3 regions of the Streptomyces sp. PKA51 genome follow, and region 3 is predicted to be linked to each of the others. Evidence: riboswitches for the same ligand, from Rfam matches in the RefSeq annotation. Region 3 holds a riboswitch; each other region holds the start of a gene.

Region 1 (6,957 bases), on a different contig from region 3:
TGACCATCGAACTGATTGCCTGGGTGAATGGAACACATCACGCTTCTCATCGGGATCGTGATCGTCACGGCCTTGGTGTTCGACTTTACGAACGGCTTCCACGACACGGCCAACGCCATGGCCACCACCATCTCCACCGGAGCGCTCAAGCCCAAGACCGCGGTCGCCATGTCGGCCGTCCTCAATCTCGTCGGTGCGTTCCTGTCCGTCGAGGTCGCCAAGACGATCTCCGGGGGCATCATCGATGAGAGCGCCGGCATCCGGCCCGAAGTGATCTTCGCCGGCCTCGTCGGCGCCATCGTCTGGAACCTGCTCACCTGGCTGGCCGGCCTGCCCTCCAGCTCCTCGCACGCCCTCTTCGGCGGCCTCATCGGTGCCACCGTCGCCTCCGTCGGCTTCCACGCGGTCAACGCCGACAAGGTCGTCATGAAGGTGCTCATCCCCGCGGTCGCCGCACCGATCGTGGCCGGCATCGCCGCCACCGTCGCCACCCGCCTGACCTACCGCCTGGCCAAGGGCCGCGACGAGCGCGACACCGCGAAGGGCTACCGCGCCGGCCAGATCGCCTCGGCCGCCCTGGTCTCCCTCGCCCACGGCACCAACGACGCCCAGAAGACCATGGGCGTCATCACCCTCACCCTGGTCGCCGGCGGCGTCGTCGCCCCGCACTCCGACCCGCCGATGTGGGTCATCGTCTCCGCGGGCCTGGCCATCGCACTCGGCACGTACCTCGGCGGCTGGCGCATCATCCAGACGCTCGGCAAGGGCCTCACCGACATCAAGCCCGCGCAGGGCTTCGCCGCCCAGACCGGCGCCGCCACGGTGATCCTCGCCTCCTCCCACATCGGCTTCGCCCTCTCCACCACCCAGGTCTGCTCCGGCTCGATCATGGGCGCCGGCCTCGGCCGCAAGGGCGGCGTCGTGCGCTGGTCGACCGCCGGCCGCATGGTCGCGGCCTGGGGCCTGACCCTGCCGGCCGCCGGCCTCGTCGCCGCCGGCGCGGCCCTCCTGGCCGACCAGGGCACCTGGGGCGTCACCGCCGTCGCCGTCCTCGGCCTCGCCGTCTGCGGCGGCATCTGGGCCGCCTCGCGCCGCAAGCCGGTCACCCACGACAACGTCAACGACCTCAACGAGCCGCAGGGCATCGCCGCCCCCGCCGCCGAGCCCGTCGGCGTGGTCACCGCGGCCCTCCAGGCCGTCGCCCCGCCGCCGGCCGGCCCCACCGCCGCCCCCGCCCCCACCCCCGCGACGACCGGCTGAGCGCCGGGCACGGAGGAAGAGACACCATGCACATCGACTGGGCAGCTTTCGCCGAGGTCTTCGGGGTCAGCCTCGTGGTGACCGTCGGCCTCGTGGGCCTGTTCACGCTCGGCATCGTCGGCACGTCGCGCAAGGCGGACGCCACCGGCGGCACGGCGGCCTCGGGCGCGCTGGCGCGCACGGGCGCGTACGCGTGCTTCGCGCTGTGCGCCGCGGCCGTGGGATACGGCATCTCGCTGATCGTGGCCTGACACGACGCCGCTTCCGCGGAGGGCGGGACGGGGGTTGTTGCCCCGGTCCCTCCCCCAGCTACCGCTGGGAGGTGCCCCCATTTCCCCGTTTCCCGGGGGGTCCGGGGCGGAGCCCCGGAAGGCGAGTTGACGGGCCTTCCGGGCCCATGGTGGACTGCCCGGGCCAAACGGCGACAGCAGAGGAAGCCGGTGCGAATCCGGCGCGGTCCCGCCACTGTCACCGGGGAGTGTCCCCCCACCCATAGGGCCACGGCGCGAGCCGGAAGGCCGGGGGCGATGCGGATCCGGGAGCCAGGAGACTCTGGTCGCCGGTCACGTCGAGCCAGGGCGAGGACCCTGAGTGAGGACACGCATCGGCCATGCCCTGTCGCGGTTTCGCCTGCGGCGCCGCCCTCGGATTCCTGGGCGACCTGGTTGTCGGTGACCCCCGCAGGGGGCACCCTGTTGCCGCGTTCGGGCGTGCTGCCCACGCCCTGGAGCAGCGCTGGTGGCGCGACGACCGCGGACGCGGTGCGCTGTACGCCGCCGTGTGCACCGGTACCACCGTGGCGGGCGCCGCACTGCTGGCCCGCGCCGTGCGCGGCCGGCGGGGCGCGGACGTCGCCCTGACGGCGGCCGTCACCTGGGCGGTGATCGGCGGGACGTCGCTGGCCCGGGAGGCCCGGGCGATCGGCGGGGCGCTGGCCGCCGGTGATCTGGAGGTGGCCCGGGAGCGGTTGCCGCATCTGTGCGGCCGTGACCCGTCGTCGCTGGACGCCCAGCAGATCGCCCGGGCCGTGGTGGAGTCGGTGGCCGAGAACACCTCGGACGCCGTCGTCGGCGCCCTGGTGTGGGGCGCGCTCGCGGGCGTACCGGGCCTGGTGGGCTTCCGCGCGGTGAACACGCTGGACGCGATGGTCGGTCACAAGTCGCCGCGCCACCGCCGCTTCGGCTGGGCGTCGGCCCGGTTGGACGACGTCGTCGGCTGGCCCGGTGCGCGGCTGACCGCGGCCCTGGCGGTGCTGGCCGCGCCGGATCCGCGCGGTGCCGCGCGGGTGGCGCGGCGGGACGCGCACCGTCACCCGAGCCCCAACGCCGGCCCGGTCGAGGCGGCGTTCGCGGGGGCGCTGGGGGTACGTCTGGGCGGGACGCTGGCGTACGGCGGCCGCATCGAGCACCGGCCCGTCCTGGGCGCGGAGCTGCGCGCCGTGCGCACCGGAGACATCGAGCGCGCGGTGCGCCTCTCGCGCCGGGTGTCGCTGCTGGCGCTGGGCTGTGCGGTCGGGGGCCGGGCAGTGGGCAGCCTTCTGAGGGCCGGGACGACGAGGACTGGGAAAGCGAGGAACCGGTGACATCGCAACCGCGGGGCGGGAGCCTGCTGGTGGCCGGGACCACCTCGGACGCGGGCAAGAGCGTGGTGACGGCGGGCATCTGCCGCTGGTTGTCCCGCAAGGGCGTCAAGGTCGCGCCGTTCAAGGCGCAGAACATGTCGCTCAATTCGTTCGTGACGCGCGAGGGCGCGGAGATAGGGCGGGCGCAGGCCATGCAGGCGGCCGCGGCGCGCGTCGAGCCGAGTGCGCTGATGAACCCGGTGCTGCTCAAGCCCGGCAGCGACCGCAGCAGCCAGGTCGTGCTGATGGGCAGGCCGGTGGGCGAGCTGAGCGCCCGCGGTTACCACCAGGGGCGCCAGGAGCAGCTGTTCGCCACGGTGACGGAGTGCCTGGCCGAGCTGCGGCGTACGCACGACGCGGTGATCTGCGAGGGCGCCGGCAGTCCGGCGGAGATCAACCTGCGCCGTTCCGACATCGTCAACATGGGTCTGGCCCGGGCCGCGCGCCTGCCCGTCGTCGTGGTCGGCGACATCGACCGCGGCGGTGTCTTCGCGTCCTTCTTCGGGACGACGGCGCTGCTCTCGCCCGAGGACCAGGAGCTGATAGCGGGCTACGTGGTCAACAAGTTCCGGGGCGATGTGACGCTGCTGGAGCCGGGCCTGGAGATGCTGCGCGACCTGACGGGCCGGGCGACGTTCGGCGTGCTGCCCTTCGCCCACGGCCTGGGCATCGACGAGGAGGACGGCCTGCGGGTCTCCCTGCGCGGCACGGTCCGCGAGTCCGTCGTCGCCCCGCCGCACGGCGCGGACATCCTGCGGGTCGCCGTGTGCGCGGTACCGCTGATGTCGAACTTCACCGACGTGGACGCGCTGGCGGCCGAACCGGGCGTCGTCGTGCGGTTCGTGGACCGCCCCGAGGAGCTCGCCGACGCGGACCTGGTCGTCGTCCCGGGCACGCGCGGCACCGTACGGGCGCTGGAGTGGCTGCGCACGCGCGGGCTCGCCGACGCCCTCGTCCGGCGGGCGGCGCAGGGCCGTCCCGTCCTGGGCATCTGCGGCGGCTTCCAGCTGCTGGGCGAGCGCATCGACGACGAGGTCGAGTCGCGGGCGGGCACGGTCGAGGGGCTGGGCCTGCTGCCGGTGCACGTGCGGTTCGCGGTGGAGAAGACCCTGGCCCGGCCGGTCGGCACGGCCCTGGGCGAGCCCGTGGAGGGGTACGAGATCCACCACGGCGTGGCGGACGTACGCGGCGGGGACGAAGCGTTCCTCGACGGCTGCCGGGTGGGCGCGGTGTGGGGCACGCACTGGCACGGCTCGCTGGAGAGCGACGGCTTCCGCCGGGCGTTCCTGCGCGAGGTCGCGAAGGCGGCCGGACGGGCGTTCGTCCCCGCGCCCGGCACGTCCTTCGCCGCGCTGCGCGAGGAACAGCTCGACCGGCTCGGCGATCTGATCGAGGAACACGCGGACACGGACGCGCTGCTGCGCCTCATCGAGGACGGGGTGCCGGCCGCAGTGCCGTTCATACCGCCCGGGGCGCCGCCCCTGACCCGTCCCCACCAGGGAGGTAACCGCTGATGTCCTCGTCCGTCTACCCCTTCACCGCCGTCGTCGGCATGGCCGACATGCGCCTGGGTCTGCTGCTCAACGCGATCTCGCCGTCGATCGGCGGTGTCCTGGTGCGCGGCGAGAAGGGCACCGCGAAGACCACCACCGTCAGGGCGCTCGCGGCGCTGCTGCCCGAGGTGGAGACCGTCGCGGACTGCCGGTTCTCGTGCGACCCGGCGGCGCCGGACCCGCACTGCCCGGACGGGCCGCACGCGGGCGCCGACCGTGCCGTGCGCCCCGCGCGGATGGTCGAGCTGCCCGTCGGCGCCTCCGAGGACCGGCTCGTCGGCTCGCTCGACATCGAGCGGGCCCTGGGCGAGGGCGTCAAGGCGTTCGAGCCCGGTCTGCTGGCCGCGGCCCACCGGGGCGTGCTCTACGTCGACGAGGTCAACCTGCTGGGCGACCACCTCGTGGACAGCTTGCTGGATGCGGCGGCCACCGGTGTCTCCTCCGTCGAGCGCGAGGGCGTCTCCGTCCGTCACGCCTCCCGCTTCCTGCTCGTGGGCACCATGAACCCCGAGGAGGGCGAGCTGCGCCCGCAGCTCCTGGACCGCTTCGGGCTGACCGTCGAGGTCGCGGCCTCGCGCGAGACCGAGGAGCGGGTCGAGGTCGTGCGCCGGCGCCTGGCCTTCGACGAGGACCCGGCCGGTTTCGCCGGGCGGTGGGCCGCCGAGGAGGAGGCGCTGCGCGCCCGCCTCGCCGCGGCCCGGGCGCTGCTGCCCGGCGTCCGGCTCGGGGACGGCGCGCTGCGCCGGATCGCGGCGGTGTGCGCCGGCTTCGAGGTGGACGGCATGCGCGCGGACATCGTCACCGCGCGGACGGCCACGGCCCTGGCCGCGTGGGCGGGGCGCACCCGGGTGCTGACGGAGGACGTGCGGCAGGCGGCCCTGCTCGCGCTCCCCCACCGGCGGCGGCGCGCGCCGTTCGACGCGCCGGGCCTGGACGAGGCCAAACTGGACGAGATCCTCGCGCAGTTCGAGGACGAGGACCCCGAGCCGGAGCCCGATCCCGAGCCGGACCCCGGCCCGGAGGGGCCCGAGGGACCCGAGGGGCCGGACGACGGGCCGAGCGGTGGCCCGGACGACGGCCCCGGTGGCGGGAACGACGGCGGTCCCGACGGCGGGAACGACGGCCCCCTCGCCCCGGACGTACCGCCCCAGCGGGAGGAGCGGGCGCCGGACGGCGGACCGCAGGACGCGCCGGCGGCCGGCGGCGGCGAGGCCGCCGAGGCCCCGGCCGTGGCCGCCGCCGACCCCTTCCGCACCCGCCGGTTCTCGGTGCCCGGCCTCGGCGAGGGCGCCGACGGGCGCCGCTCGCGCGCCCTGACCGCGCACGGGCGTACGACCGGAGCGCGCCGCCCCCGCGGGCGCGTGCTGTCCGCCCTGCACCTGGCCGCCACCGTGCAGGCCGCCGCCCCGCACCAGCGGGCGCGCGGGCGCACCGGGCGGGGGCTCGTGGTGCGCCGCGACGATCTGCGCGAGGCGGTGCGCGAGGGCCGGGAGGGCAACCTCGTGCTGTTCGTCGTCGACGCCTCCGGCTCCATGGCCGCGCGCAAGCGGATGAGCGCCGTCAAGGGCGCCGTCCTGTCGCTGCTCATGGACGCCTACCAGCGCCGCGACAAGGTCGGCATGATCACCTTCCGGGGCGGGGCGGCGGAGCTCGCGCTGCCGCCGACCTCGTCGGTCGAGGCGGGCGCCGCCCGGCTGCAGCAGCTGCCCACCGGCGGCCGCACCCCGCTGGCCGCAGGTCTGCTGCAGGCCCACGAGGTGCTGCGGGTGGAGCGCCTGCGCGACCCCTCGCGCCGCCCCCTGGTGGTCGTGGTCACCGACGGCCGGGCCACCGGCGGTCCCGAGCCCGTGCAGCGCGCCCGGCGCGCGGCCGGCCTGCTGGCCGCCGCGGGCACGGCCTCGGTGGTCGTGGACTGCGAGGCCGGGCCGGTGCGCCTGGGGCTCGCCGGCGACCTCGGCCGGGCCCTGGGCGGCCCGGTCGTCACCCTCGACGACCTGCGCGCGGACACCGTCTCCGCGCTCGTCCGCACCGTCCGCGACACCCACACCAGGAGGGCCGCCTGATGCCCAAGGGACAGCCGACCGTCGTTCCCGACGACGGGCTCACCACCCGCCAGCGCCGCAACCGCCCGCTGCTCCTCGTCCACACCGGCACCGGCAAGGGCAAGTCGACGGCCGCCTTCGGGCTGGCCCTGCGGGCCTGGAACCAGGGCTGGCCGATCGGGGTTTTCCAGTTCGTGAAGTCCGCCAAGTGGAAGGTCGGCGAGGAGAACGCGCTGCGCGTGCTCGGCGCCTCCGGCGAGGGCGGCACGGTCGACTGGCACAAGATGGGCGAGGGCTGGTCGTGGATCCAGCGCGACAGCGAGCTGAGCAACGAGGAGAAGGCCAAGGAAGGCTGGGAGCAGCTCAAGCGCGACCTGGCGGCGGAGAAGTACAAGCTGTACGTGCTGGACGAGTTCGCCTACCCCCTGCACTGGGGCTGGGTGGACGTGAACGAGGTCGTCGAGGTCCTGCGCGACCGGCC
Region 2 (6,957 bases), on a different contig from region 3:
GCTCGCCGGGGGCGAGCCCGAGGAGGTGGGTGCCGCCGACGTCGGGCGCGAAACCGATGCCGGTCTCGGGCATGGCGATACGGGAGCGCTCGGTGACGATCCGTACGCTGCCGTGGGCGGAGACGCCGACGCCGCCGCCCATGACGATGCCGTCCATCACGGCCACGTACGGCTTGGGGTAGTGGGCGATCAGGGCGTTGAGCCGGTACTCGTCCCGCCAGAACGCCGCGGAGGCGCGGCCGCCGCCGGTGCGGGCGTCCTCGTGGATGGCGCGGATGTCGCCGCCCGCGCACAGCCCGCGCTCGCCCGCCCCCGTGACGACCACCGTCTCGACGGCGGGATCCTTCTCCCATTCCGCGAGGGCCTGGTCGATGCGGGTCACCATGGCGTGGGTCAGGGCGTTGAGGGCCCGGGGCCGATTGAGGGTCAGGTACGCCGCGCGGCCCTCGGTGCGCAGCAGGACGTCGGTGTCGCCGGGGACCGTCATCGCCGGCCGCCCGTCAGGTCCCGGGCCACGATCGGAGGCATGATCTCGTTCGTCCCTTCCAGGATGCGGTGCGCCCGAAGATCGCGAACGATGGACGGCACGGCGAGCGCGAGCCGTAGGGCACGAAGGCCACCGCATGCCCGACGCGCCTCGCGTCAGCGGCGGTACCGTCCCGGATGCGCACCGGCTTCCCCGCACCGCGGATCTTGCCCCGAACATATAGTTGGACGTCCTACCAAGTCCAGCCCCTCAAGGGCCGGGCCGCCCCCGCCTTGGTCGAAGCAGGCAACCTCGGCCGCACAACGGGCCGCGGTTTCCACCGCCACGACCGGGGGTGAAGCCGTGCGCCTTGTGGAGGCGCGCTGAGTAGGGTCACCGCCATGACCAAGGCGAAAGGGCGATGGCCCAAGCCCGATCCCGACGGCAACGGCAACGGCGACGGCGACGTCGAGGACGTGACGCTGCTGATCCTCGAATGGCTGGGCGAGCACGGCATAAACGCCATGATCCGCATCGATGCCGAGCGCCTGCAGGAAGGGCTGCCGGCATGGACGTTCGCCGCCGGCGGGGTGCCGTGCTTCGCCCGGGCCTGGGGGTGGCGCGTCGACTGCGGGCCGTCGGTGGCCGATCGCGCAGTTCCCCGCGCCCCTTACGGGGCGCTGTGGGCTGGTGCAGTGCCCCGTCAGGGGCGCGGGGAACTGCGCGACAAGCCACGACGCACCCGCAGACGGGGTGCCGTGTCGCGCCCACGCGGCGGTAGCCGCAAATCGACACGGCCCCTTACGGGGCGCTGCACGATCCGCTGGACAGGCCCTGGCCCGAACCCAGTGGCGATCGACGCGGCGAGCGGCCGCGTTCGCTACCGGGCGGCTACTTCCACGTAGCGAGCGTCTCGCTGCGCCGTGTCCACGTGACGGTGGACGGCGCCTTCGCGTCGTCCGGTGCGACGAAGACGGCGCAGCCGCCGACGCTCGTTCCTGCGGGGGCTTTCTTGAACGTCGTGTGGTCGGCTCCGACGCATTTGTCGAAGTGGCCGGTGGTCAGGGGTTCGGTCGGGTCGCCCGTGGGTTCCATGGAGGGGAGGACGATCAGCTCCGTCAGCTGTGTGCCGTCGCTCCACACCTCGAAGTGCGAGGTCTCGTCGTTGTCGTTGCCCTCGGCCGTCTTCGTGAGTTTGAAGCGGACGTAGTAGGGGGTTTTGCCCGTGTATTTCGACGAGTCCTGGAGCAGGGTGAGGTCGGCGTGGGTGCCCTTTTCCACGCGTACGACGGTCACCCCGACGGTGCCGCTCCTGTCGCCGGCGACGGTTGCCTTCTCGCCGAACTTCAGGGTCTGCCCCGAGTCGGCGCAGCCGGCCAGGGCCAGTATTCCCACGGCAGCCGTCCACAGTGCCCGGCGCTTCATGTCGTCTCCCCAGCAGCATTGTTCTCGTGCCCGCCGGAGCCTACCCCTCGGCTGGGCATGCTCCGGACAACGAACGGCACCGGCCGATCCGCTGCCGTCCGTGACCGGCATACGAACAGCCCTGTGCGCAAAGGCGCTTCTCCCTCTAGGGTGGCGGTGCAGCTGGTTCGCCCCGTCCGCCAGGCGGGAGGCGTCGTAAGAGGGAACCCGGTGGGAATCCGGGACTGCCCCGCAGCGGTGAGCGGGAACGACCGCCGTCATACGCACTGGGTCCGGACGGGCCCGGGAAGCGACGGCCAGTAGGTGTCCGCCGGGAGGTGTTCTTTCCGGCAGGCGTGCCCGCGAGTCCGAAGACCTGCCGCTGCCCGCGTGCGAGCCTTCGTGCGCGGCCATCCCGGTGACCTCGAGGGCGGGTCGGCGTACACAGGCGTACCGCAGCGGACGGATCCACGTGACGACGGTGGTGTCCCGGGCGGGTCTGTCGTCACCCCTTCGCGCCCTCGTCGGGCACCGGGCTTTCCGGGAGAAACTCGCGAAGGAGAGTTCCGTGACCAGCACGTCCGCAGCCGCGGCAGCACGCGCCGCCGTGCTCGGCTACCCCCGTCAGGGGCAGGGCCGTGAACTGAAGAAGGCGATCGAGGGCTACTGGAAGGGCGAGGTCACCGCCGACGCCCTGCACCGGACGGCCACCGCGCTGCGCCGCACCAACTGGCTGCAGCTCGCCGACGCCGGCGTCCACGAGGTGCCGACCGGCGACTTCTCGTACTACGACCACGTCCTGGACACCAGCGTCATGGTCGGCGCGATCCCCGCCCGGCACCGGGCCGCCGTCGAGGCCGGCGCCCTGGACGGGTACTTCGCCATGGCCCGCGGCACCCAGGAGGTGGCGCCGCTGGAGATGACCAAGTGGTTCGACACCAACTACCACTACCTCGTCCCGGAACTCGGCCCCGACACCGTCTTCACCGCCGACTCCACCCAGCAGGTCACGCAGCTGAAGGAGGCCCTCGCCCTCGGCCTCGCCGCCCGCCCCGTCCTGGTCGGCCCGGTCACCTACCTCCTGCTGGCCAAGCCCGCACCCGGCGTCGACGCAGGCTTCCCACCGCTGACTCTGCTGGACCGGCTGCTGCCCGTGTACGCCGAGGTCCTCGCCGATCTGCGGGCCGCCGGCGCCACGTGGGTCCAGCTGGACGAGCCCGCCCTCGTGCAGGACCGCACCCCGGCCGAGCTGAACGCCGTCGCCCGCGCCTACCGCGAGCTCGGCGCCCTCACCGACCGCCCGCAGCTGCTGGTCGCCTCCTACTTCGACCGTCTCGGCGAGGCCCTGCCCGTCCTGGCCAAGGCCCCCGTCGAGGGCCTCGCCCTCGACTTCACGCGCCCCGCCGCCGCGGGCCTCGACGACCTCGCGGCCGTCGGCGGCCTGCCCGGCAAGCGCCTGGTCGCCGGCGTCGTCGACGGCCGCAACGTGTGGATCAACGACCTCGAGAAGTCCCTGGCCACCCTCGGCACCCTCCTCGGCCTCGCCGACCGGGTCGACGTCGCCACCTCCTGCTCCCTGCTGCACGTCCCCCTCGACGCCACCGCCGAGCGGGACATCGACCCGCAGATCGTCCGCTGGTTCTCCTTCGCCCGTCAGAAGGCCCGCGAGGTCGCGATCCTCGCCAAGGGCCTCGCCCACGGCACCGACTCCATCGCCGCGGAACTCGCCGCCAACCGCGCCGACCTCGCCTCCCGCGCGAACTCGGCGATCACCCGGGACCCGGCGGTGCGCGCCCGCGCCGCCGCCGTCACCGCCGCCGACACCCACCGCTGCCGGCCGTACGCCGAACGGGCCGCCGCCCAGCGCGCCCACCTGGGCCTGCCGCTCCTGCCGACGACCACCATCGGCTCCTTCCCCCAGACGAGCGAGCTGCGCACCGTCCGCGCCGACCTGCGCGCCGGACGCATCACCACGGCGGCCTACGAGGAGCGCATCGAGGCGGAGATCCGCGAAGTGATCTCCTTCCAGGAGAAGACCGGCATCGACGTCCTCGTGCACGGCGAGCCCGAGCGCAACGACATGGTGCAGTACTTCGCCGAGCAGCTCACCGGCTACCTGGCCACCCGGCACGGCTGGGTGCAGTCCTACGGCACCCGCTACGTCCGCCCGCCGATCCTCGCCGGCGACATCTCCCGCTCCGAGCCCATGACCGTCCGCTGGACCCGCTACGCCCAGTCGCTCACCCGGCGCCCGGTCAAGGGCATGCTCACCGGGCCCGTCACCATGCTCGCGTGGTCCTTCGTCCGCGACGACCAGCCGGCGGCCGACACCGCCCGGCAGGTCGCCCTCGCCCTGCGCGACGAGGTCGGCGACCTGGAGGCCGCCGGCACGTCGGTGATCCAGGTGGACGAGCCCGCCCTGCGCGAGAGCCTCCCGTTGCGCGCCGCCGACCACGCCGCGTACCTCGCCTGGGCCACCGAGTCCTTCCGCCTGGCCACGAGCGGCGTCCGGCCGGACACCCAGATCCACACCCACATGTGCTACGCCGAGTTCGGCGACATCCTGGCGGCCATCGACGACCTCGACGCCGATGTGATCAGCCTGGAGGCCGCCCGCTCGCACATGCAGGTCGCCGCCGAGCTGGCCGCGGCGGGATACCCGCGCGAGGTGGGGCCCGGCGTGTACGACATCCACTCGCCGCGCGTCCCCGGTGCGGGCGAGGCGGCGGAGCTGCTGCGCAAGGCGCTGGCCGCGATCCCCGCCGAGCGCCTGTGGGTCAACCCGGACTGCGGCCTGAAGACGCGTGGCTGGCCCGAGGTCCGCGCCTCCCTGGAGAACCTGGTGGCGGCGGCCGATGAGGTGCGCAAGGAGGTGCAGGGCACGGCTTCCTGACGCGCCGTCCGGGACGGCACCGGTACCGGCGCCCGAGTGCCGGTGCCGGTCCGGGCGTCCCGCACAATAGTGCGGTACGGCGCTTCCGTACGGGGTGGCGCCGCGATGGGGGAGTGGACACATGCACAGTGCGAACGGCGGCTTCGTCATGGCCGTGGCGATCGTGGGCCTGGTGGTGCTGCAGCAGCTGCGCACCCGTCCGATACGGCGCATCGGCTCGCTGATAGCCCCGGTGGTCTTTGCCGTCCTGGGCGTCGCGGGCCTGGCCTTCGGTGTCCTCTCCGTCGTCAAGGACCGCCCGCTGACCGCGCTGCCCATCGCCCTCCTGGTGGTCAGCTTCGTCGTCGCGACGGGCTTCGGCGCGGCCAGGTCCCGGACCGTACGCGTCTGGCGCGACGCCCAGGGCACGGTGCTCCGCAAGGGGACGGCGGCCACGACCGCACTGTGGCTGACCTCGGCGTGCGCGCACATCGGTCTGGGCCTGTGGATCGACCACGCGACCGGCACCGGACTGCTGGGAACCGCGTCCCTGTACGCCTACGTGGCGTTCGGCCTCGGCACCCAGAACCTCCTCCTGCGCAGGCGGGCGGCGGCCACCGGCCGGTGACCCGGCTGCTGCGCCCGGGGCTCCCCCCGCGATGACGTAGGACGGTGTGCCGTGGGCCACGCACGCGACGAGCCCGGCCGCGGCGGTCACGGTTGGGTAACACCCGTCCCGGAAGCGCGGTGTGTGACATTTTACATGTCACATCATTCCTCCATGAGAAGAGCAAGAGCCGTGCTGACGGCCCTCGTTGCCATGGGCGGAGTCCTCGCGAGCGTCACCCCCGCCTCCTCGTCCTCGCCGGTGGGGCAGGTGGGGCAGGCGGAGCAGGACACGGGGCAGGGGAAGCTCGTGTGGAGCTCCTGCAACGACACGGCCACCCCCGCGCTGCAGTGCGCAATGCTCGACGTGCCGCTGGACTACGCGCACCCCGACGGCAAGAAGATCAAGATCAAGGTGAACCGGCTCCCGGCCACCGCGCCCAGGAGCAGGCAGCAGGGGCCGATCCTGCTGAACCCCGGCGGCCCCGGCGACTCCGGCCTGTGGATGCCGGCCTCCATCGCGGGGAAGCTCCCGCAGGACGTCGCCTCCACCTACGACTGGATCGGCTTCGACCCGCGCGGCACCAACGCCAGCGAACCGCACGTCACCTGCGACGCCCACTACTTCGACGGCGAGCGGCCGGACTACCGGGTCGCCAAGGGGACGTCGAAGGCGTGGCTGGAGAAGTCGGCCAAGTACGCCGCCGACTGCGCCGCCAACTGGAGCTGGTTCCTGCCGCACATGACCACCGTCGACAACGCCCGCGACATGGACAGCATCCGGCGGGCCCTCGGCGTGAAGAAGATCAACTTCTACGGCGGGTCGTGGGGCACCACCCTCGGCTCGACGTACGGCGAGCTCTTCCCCTCGCACGTGCGCCGGATGGTGCTCGACAGCATCGTCGGCCCCACCATCAGCTGGTACGACCACAACATCCTGCAGGACAAGGAACATCAGCGCCGCTTCGACGCCTTCGCGGCGTGGACCGCCAAGGCCGACTCCGTCTACCACCTCGGCACCGACGCCGCGAGCGTGAAGCGCGCCTACTACCAGGTGGAGGAGGCGCTGCGCAGCCACCCGGTGGACGCCGCGCCGGCACCCGGCAGGATCGGGCCCGCCGAGTTCGAGGACACCTTCTACGGCGGCGGCTACACCTTCCTGCGCTGGCCGCGGATGGCGACCGTCCTGTCGGCCTACGTCACCAGGAACGACACCCGGCCGCTGCAGATCGCCTACAACACCTACGCGGCGCCGGGCGCCGACGACGGCACGTTCCCGGCGTACAACGCCGTCCAGTGCACGGAGAACGCGTGGCCGCGCGACTGGGAGTTCTGGAAGAAGGACCAGGCCAAGGTCGACGCCGTCGCGCCCTTCTACACCTACAACAACATGTGGTACAACGCCGCCTGCATGTTCTGGCCCTACCAGGGCAACCAGGCCGGCCGGCTGAAGATTACCGGCAAGGGTCTGCCGCCCGTCCTGCTCTTCCAGGCCACCGAGGACGCCGCGACCCCGTACGAGGGCGGCGTCGCCATGCACAAGGCGCTGCCCGGCTCCAAGCTCGTCGTCCAGAACGGCGGAAGCTTCCACGAGATCCTCTTCCGCGGC
Region 3 (6,957 bases):
CCACGGCCACCCGCCGGCCCTGGCGGGCGAGGTCGAGGGCGAACTCGGCGCGCTCGGACTCGACCTTGTTGTCGGAGGCGTGGCGCTGCTGCCCCGGGCGCACCGGCACCCGGTCCACGTACGTGCTGTAGCCGACGATGTCCTGCGCGGCCGCCAGTGCGCCGCGGGCCTCCGGGGTGAGCCACTGCGGGCCCGCCGGGCCGAGGCCGACGACGACCACCTCCCCGCCGTCCGCGACGGGGGGTGCGTCCACGCGGCTCGGCAGCACGGCCACCGAGAAGTACGGCACCGACTCCGGGTCGACGTCGGCCAGGCGGCCGGTGCGCTCGCCCGGCATCGTCGCCCGCTCCACGTACCGGGCCTCCGCCAGCCGGCCCGAGCGCTCGAGTGCGCCGCGCACGGCCGGGAAGGTGCGGCCGAGCTTCATGACGACCGCCGAGTCGGTGGCGGCCAGGCGGGCGGTCAGTTCCTCCTCGGGCAGCGTGCCCGGCAGGATCGTCAGCACTTCCTCGCCCTCCACCAGCGGCTCGCCCAGGCGGGCCGCCGCGGCGCTGACGGAGGTGACGCCCGGCACCACCTCGGTCGGGTAGCGGTCGGCGAGGCGCTTGTGCATGTGCATGTACGAGCTGTAGAAGAGCGGGTCGCCCTCGGCGAGAACGGCCACGGTGCGCCCGGCGTCGAGATGGGCGGCCAGCCGGGCCGCGGCCTCCTCGTAGAACTCCTCCATCGCGCCGCGGTAGCCGCCGGGATGGTCGGTGGTCTCGGTCGTCACCGGGTAGACCAGCGGCTCCTCGATGTGGCCGGGGCGCAGGTGGCGTTCGGCGATGGAGCGGGCGATGCTGCGGCCGTGCCGGGCGCTGTGGTACGCGACCACGTCCGCCTCGGTGATGCACTCGACGGCCCGCAGGGTCATCAGCGAGGGGTCGCCCGGGCCGAGCCCCACCCCGTAGAGCCGGCCGGTCGTGCTGGGCTTCTCGCTCACTCTTCCTCGCTCGCTATCGCGTTGATCGCGGCCGCGGCCATGGCGCTGCCGCCGCGCCGCCCCCGCACCACCAGGTACTCCAGCCCCAGGTCGTTGGCGGCCAGGGCGTCCTTGGACTCGGCCGCGCCGATGAAGCCGACCGGGATGCCCAGCACCGCCGCCGGGCGCGGCGCGCCCTCGGCCACCATCTCCAGCAGCCGGAACAGGGCCGTCGGCGCGTTGCCGACGGCCACCACCGCGCCGCCCAGCTTCTCGCGCCACAGCTCCAGCGCGGCGGCACTGCGCGTGGTGCCCATGCGGGCGGCGAGATCGGGCACGGCCGGGTCGGTCAGGGTGCACAGCACCTCGTTGTCCGCCGGGAGCCGCTTGCGGGTGACGCCGGAGGCGACCATGTTGGCGTCGCACAGGATCGGTGCACCGGCGCACAGTGCCTCGCGCGCCGCCGCCACCACCTGCGGGGAGTAGGAGAGGTCGCGGACGAGATCGGTCATCCCGCAGGCGTGGATCATGCGGACCGCGACCCTGGCGACGTCCGTCGGCAGCCCGCCGAGGTCCGCCTCGGCACGGATGGTGGCGAAGGACTGGCGGTAGATGGACGCGCCGTCCTTGTCGTAGTCGAACACTGTGCCCTCGTTGCCCTCGTTCATGTCGTGGTACGGGCCGCCGCCACCGCGCCGGCCAGTTCTGCCGCCGGCACCGTCACCGGCGGTGCCTCCCGCAGGCCGTCGCGCACGGTGACCTCGTAGGCCCCCTCGCCCGTCGCCAGCACGTCGACCCAGCGGCCGCCGGGGTGCCCGCAGCGCCGTTCGCACCCGGACCAGTACACCGGCAACGCCCCCGAGCCACCAGGGCGTACGGGCGCGAGCGCGGCGGCCGCGTCGGCGCGCACGTCGGCGAGCGCCTTCGCACAGCCCGGGCGGCCCGCGCAGGCCCCCGCGCGGTGCCAGGCGGACGCCGCGGACGTGACCAGCCCGGCCTCCTCGGCCAGGGCGGCCGGCAGCTGCGGATCCGTACCGGGCGCGAGGCCCGGGACGATGACGCCGCGCCAGGGTGTCACACGCAGCCCGCCGTCGCCGTACTGCTCGGCGAGGCCGGCGAGCAGCCGCCACCGGTCGGTGGTCAGCCGGCCCAGCGGGGCGGCCACCGACAGCGCAGGCCGGCCGCCGGGGCCGGGGACCACGCCCGGCTCGGGCGGGGCGCCGGGGGCGACCGCGACGGTGGCGGGGGAGGACGGGATGCCGGCGGCGTCCAGACGCCCGGCCAATTCGTCGGCCGAGGGCCGGTGTTCGGGCGGAAGCTCGCGCAGCCGCCAGGCGCGCGTACCGCTCGCGCGCTGCGCGGCGAGGAAGGCGGCGGCCGCCAGGGCCGCGGCCCGCGGGGCGTCCCGGTCGGCAATGCGCAGGCCGGGGCCGGCGGGGCCGAGGCAGAGCAGGGCACCGCCGGCGCTTGCGATCAACGTCACATCGGGGGAGAGGGCGACGATGTCGCCGCGCCCGTCGTCCAGTCCGAAGAGGAAACGACCGGAGAGGTCGGCAAGGTCCGGTTCGCCCGAGCACAGCAGACGGTCCAGTTCCCGGACCCACTGCCGGACGCGGCCGTCGCCGAGAGGGGAGGCCGCGACGTTGCGGATGCGGTCGTGACGGTCGGACGGCAGCAGGCCCGCGGCGCGCAACCGGGCCGCCAGGCCGGCACCGCAGGCGTCCGAGAGGCCGCGCAACTGGACGTTGCCGCGGGAGGTGAGGTCGAGGTGGCCGTCCCCGAGCGCCTCGGCGGCGTCCGCCAGCGCGGCGGCCTGGTGCGCCGTCAGCAGCCCGCCGGGCAGCCGCACCCGGGCGAGCGCCCCGTCGTCCGCGGCGTGCAGACGCAGGGCGCCGGGACAGGCGTCGGCGCGGTCACGAGCGGGCAGGGCGGGCATGCGGGGAGCATACCGACGGGTTGCGGCCTGCGGGGCTCCGCCCCCGGGCCCCGAACCGCGCTGCGCGCGGCCTCCTCGAAGCCGGACGGGCCGAAACCACCCCGCCTCGCTACTATGGCTGCGCCAGCGACGGCGACAGGGGAGGAAGCCGGTGCGATTCCGGCACGGTCCCGCCACTGTGACCACGGCCGAGTACGACGAGTACTCCGTGGGAAGTCAGGAACTCCCGCCGTCCTCCCACCGCCCGGGGCGCGGACCCCGAGGAAGGCCTGCCGTGATCCTGCTCCTGTCGACGTCCGACACCGACCTGCTCAGTGCCCGTGCCGCCGGCGGCCCGGTCCCCTACCGGCTCGCCAATCCCGCCCGGCTGCCGCTGGACGAGCTGCCCGGCCTCCTGGAGGGCGCCGATCTCGTCGTCGTCCGGCTCCTCGGCGGCATCCGCGCCTGGCAGGAGGGGCTCGACGTGCTGCTGGCCGGGCCGCGGCCGGTCGTCGTGCTCACCGGCGAACAGGCCCCCGACGCACAGCTGATGGAGACCTCCACCGTCCCCGTCGGCATCGCGGCCGAGGCCCACGCCTACCTCGCCCACGGCGGTCCCGCCAACCTGGAACAGCTGGCCCGCTTCCTGTCCGACACCGTGCTGCTGACGGGCCACGGCTTCGAGCCGCCCGCCGCCGCGCCCGCATGGGGCGAGCTGGAGCGCACGCCCAAGCCGGGGGCGGCCGGCCCGCTGGTGGCGGTGCTCTACTACCGCGCCCACCACATGAGCGGCAACACCGCCTTCGTCGAGGCCCTGTGCGGCGCGATCGAGGACGCGGGCGGCCGCGCCAAGCCGCTGTACGTCGCCTCCCTGCGCGCCCCGGAGCCGGAGCTCGTGGACGCGCTGCGCGACGCGGACGCCATCGTCACCACCGTGCTCGCCGCCGGCGGCACGCGGCCCGCGGACGCCTCGGCCGGCGGCGACGACGAGTCGTGGGACGCGGGGGCGCTGGCCGCCCTCGACGTCCCCATCCTGCAGGCGCTGTGCCTGACCGGCCCGCGCAGCGCGTGGGAGGAGAACGACGAGGGCCTCTCCCCGCTGGACGCCGCGACCCAGGTGGCCGTACCGGAGTTCGACGGGCGCATCATCACCGTCCCGTTCTCCTTCAAGGAGGTCGACGAGGACGGCCTGCCGGCCTACGTGCCCGACCTCGAACGCGCCGCCCGCGTCGCCGGGATCGCCGTGCGCCACGCCCGGCTGCGGCACACCCCGCCGGCCGAGAAGCGGCTGGCGCTCGTGCTGTCCGCCTACCCCACCAAGCACTCCCGCATCGGCAACGCCGTGGGTCTGGACACCCCCGCCAGCGCCGTCGCCCTGCTGCGCCGGCTGCGCGAGGAGGGCTACGACTTCGGCGACGAGGCCGTGCCGGGCCTGGAGTCGGGCGACGGCGACGAGCTCATCCGCGCCCTGATCGAGGCCGGCGGCCACGACCAGGAGTGGCTGACCGAGGAGCAGCTCGCCCGCAACCCCGTGCGCATCCCGGCCGCCGACTACCGGCGCTGGTTCGCCGCCCTGCCCGCCGAGCTGCGCGAGGCCGTCGAGGAGCACTGGGGCCCCGCGCCGGGCGAGATGTTCGTCGACCGCAGCCGCAACCCCGAGGGCGACATCGTGCTGGCCGCCCTGCGCCGCGGCAATCTGCTGATCCTCATCCAGCCGCCGCGCGGCTTCGGCGAGAACCCCATCGCCATCTACCACGATCCCGACCTGCCGCCCTCCCACCACTACCTCGCCGCCTACCGGTGGATCGCCGCCTCCCAGGAGGACGGCGGCTTCGGCGCCGACGCCATGATCCACCTGGGCAAGCACGGCAACCTCGAATGGCTGCCCGGCAAGAACGCCGGCCTGTCCGCCGCCTGCGGCCCCGACGCCGCCCTCGGCGACCTGCCGCTGGTCTACCCCTTCCTCGTCAACGACCCCGGCGAGGGCACCCAGGCCAAGCGCCGCGCCCACGCCACCCTCGTCGACCACCTCGTCCCGCCCATGGCCCGCGCCGAGTCCTACGGCGACATCGCGCGCCTGGAGCAGCTGCTCGACGAGTACGCCCAGATCTCCGCCATGGACCCGGCCAAGCTCCCGGCGATCCGCGCCCAGATCTGGACGCTGATCCAGGCCGCCCGCCTCGACCACGACCTCGGCATGGACGAGCGCCCCGACGACGACGGCTTCGACGACTTCCTGCTGCACGTCGACGGCTGGCTGTGCGAGGTCAAGGACGCCCAGATCCGCGACGGCCTGCACGTCCTGGGCGCCGCGCCCACCGGCGAGGCCCGCGTCAACCTCGTCCTGTCCATCCTGCGCGCCCGCCAGATCTGGGGCGGCACGAAGGCCCTGCCGGGCCTGCGCGAGGCACTCGGCCTGGACGAGTCGGCGGCGACCCGCACGACGGCCGACGAGGCGGAGGCCGAGGCCCGCGCCCTGGTGGAGGCCATGGAGGAGGCGGGCTGGGACCCGGCGGCCGTGCCCGCCGGGCACGGCGAACAGGTCGCCGCCGTCCTCGACTTCGCGGCCCGCGAAGTGGCCCCCCGCCTGGCGGGCACCACCGACGAGCTCGACCACGCCGTCCACGCCCTGGCCGGCGGCTTCGTCCCGGCCGGTCCCTCCGGCTCGCCCCTGCGCGGCCTGGTCAACGTGCTGCCCACCGGCCGCAACTTCTACTCCGTCGACCCCAAGGCCGTCCCCTCCCGCCTGGCCTGGGAGACCGGCCAGGCCCTGGCCGACTCCCTGCTGGAGCGCTACCGCTCCGACAACGGCACCTGGCCGCAGTCGGTCGGCCTGTCCCTGTGGGGCACGAGCGCCATGCGCACCGCCGGCGACGACGTCGCCGAGGCCCTCGCCCTGCTGGGCGTACGCCCAGTGTGGGACGAGGCGTCCCGGCGCGTCAGCGGGCTCGAAGCCGTACCGCTGGAGGAGCTGGGCCGCCCCCGCATCGACGTCACCCTGCGCATCAGCGGCTTCTTCCGCGACGCCTTCCCCCACGTCATCGGCCTGCTCGACGACGCCGTACGCCTCGTCGCGTCCCTCGACGAGCCCGCCGAGCACAACCACGTGCGCGCCCACGCCCAGGCCGACCTCGCCGCCCACGGCGACGAACGCCGCGCCACCACCCGCATCTTCGGCTCCCGCCCCGGTACGTACGGCGCCGGCCTGCTCCAGCTCATCGACAGCCGCGACTGGCGCACCGACGCCGACCTCGCCGAGGTCTACACCGTCTGGGGCGGCTACGCCTACGGCCGCGGACTGGAGGGCCGCCCGGCCCGCGAGGAGATGGAGAGCGCCTACAAGCGCATCGCCGTCGCCGCGAAGAACACCGACACGCGCGAGCACGACATCGCGGACTCCGACGACTACTTCCAGTACCACGGCGGCATGGTCGCCACCGTCAAGGCCCTGCGCGGCACCGCGCCCGCCGCCTACATCGGCGACTCCACCCGTCCGGAGACCGTGCGCACCCGCACCCTCGTCGAGGAGACCTCCCGCGTCTTCCGCGCCCGCGTGGTCAACCCCCGCTGGATCGCGGCCATGCGCCGCCACGGCTACAAGGGTGCCTTCGAGCTCGCCGCCACCGTCGACTACCTCTTCGGCTACGACGCCACCACCGGCGTCGTCCCCGACTGGATGTACGACAAGCTGGCCCAGACCTACGTCCTCGACCCCGAGAACCGCTCCTTCCTGGAGGACGCCAACCCCTGGGCCCTGCACGGCATCGCCGAACGCCTCCTGGAGGCCGAGAGCCGCGGCATGTGGGCCAAGCCCGACGCCGAGACGCTCGAAGCCCTGCGCCAGGTCTTCCTGGAGACCGAGGGCAACCTGGAGGGCGGCGCGGACGACGAGTAGCCGATCGGCCCGCGCGTGAGCGTGCTCCGGCCTAGAGTGCTCTCCCATGACCGGGGGATTACTCGGGCCGGGGCACGGTCTCGGCCTCACGCTGCGGCAGATGATCGGCGATCCACTGTGGGGCGCCCTCGTGGCGGAGGGCCGCTCCCGTACCCACCGGGCGGGCGAGGTGCTCCTGCGCCAGGG

Evidence for each region. A riboswitch is a leader RNA that binds a small molecule or an ion and turns the genes downstream of it on or off. The one in region 3 is predicted to bind cobalamin.
Region 1: it holds a riboswitch for cobalamin, as region 3 does, so the genes downstream of both, AC27L3_RS19355 (cobalamin biosynthesis protein) here and cobN (cobaltochelatase subunit CobN) in region 3, are expected to answer to the same signal.
Region 2: it holds a riboswitch for cobalamin, as region 3 does, so the genes downstream of both, metE (5-methyltetrahydropteroyltriglutamate--homocysteine S-methyltransferase) here and cobN (cobaltochelatase subunit CobN) in region 3, are expected to answer to the same signal.

Annotation. Positions count from the first base shown of each region.
Region 1 covers NZ_BAAJPZ010000012.1:159,185-166,141, reverse strand. The annotation lists gene AC27L3_RS19365 (inorganic phosphate transporter) at 28-1,260, shown strand; gene AC27L3_RS19360 (hypothetical protein) at 1,287-1,511, shown strand; cobalamin riboswitch at 1,692-1,812, shown strand; gene AC27L3_RS19355 (cobalamin biosynthesis protein) at 1,871-2,842, shown strand; gene AC27L3_RS19350 (cobyric acid synthase) at 2,872-4,395, shown strand; gene AC27L3_RS19345 (putative cobaltochelatase) at 4,395-6,497, shown strand; gene cobO (cob(I)yrinic acid a,c-diamide adenosyltransferase) at 6,497-6,957, shown strand, end outside.
Region 2 covers NZ_BAAJPZ010000033.1:16,123-23,079, reverse strand. The annotation lists gene AC27L3_RS28380 (enoyl-CoA hydratase/isomerase family protein) at 1-487, opposite strand, end outside; partial or broken gene AC27L3_RS28375 (hypothetical protein) at 484-588, opposite strand; gene AC27L3_RS28370 (hypothetical protein) at 868-1,371, shown strand; gene AC27L3_RS28365 (hypothetical protein) at 1,358-1,891, opposite strand; cobalamin riboswitch at 2,029-2,268, shown strand; gene metE (5-methyltetrahydropteroyltriglutamate--homocysteine S-methyltransferase) at 2,439-4,763, shown strand; gene AC27L3_RS28355 (hypothetical protein) at 4,885-5,370, shown strand; gene AC27L3_RS28350 (alpha/beta hydrolase) at 5,524-6,957, shown strand, end outside.
Region 3 covers NZ_BAAJPZ010000002.1:193,473-200,429, reverse strand. The annotation lists gene AC27L3_RS03310 (precorrin-2 C(20)-methyltransferase) at 1-982, opposite strand, end outside; gene AC27L3_RS03305 (precorrin-8X methylmutase) at 979-1,629, opposite strand; gene AC27L3_RS03300 (cobalamin biosynthesis protein CobG) at 1,626-2,897, opposite strand; cobalamin riboswitch at 3,005-3,136, shown strand; gene cobN (cobaltochelatase subunit CobN) at 3,172-6,771, shown strand; gene AC27L3_RS03290 (Crp/Fnr family transcriptional regulator) at 6,818-6,957, shown strand, end outside.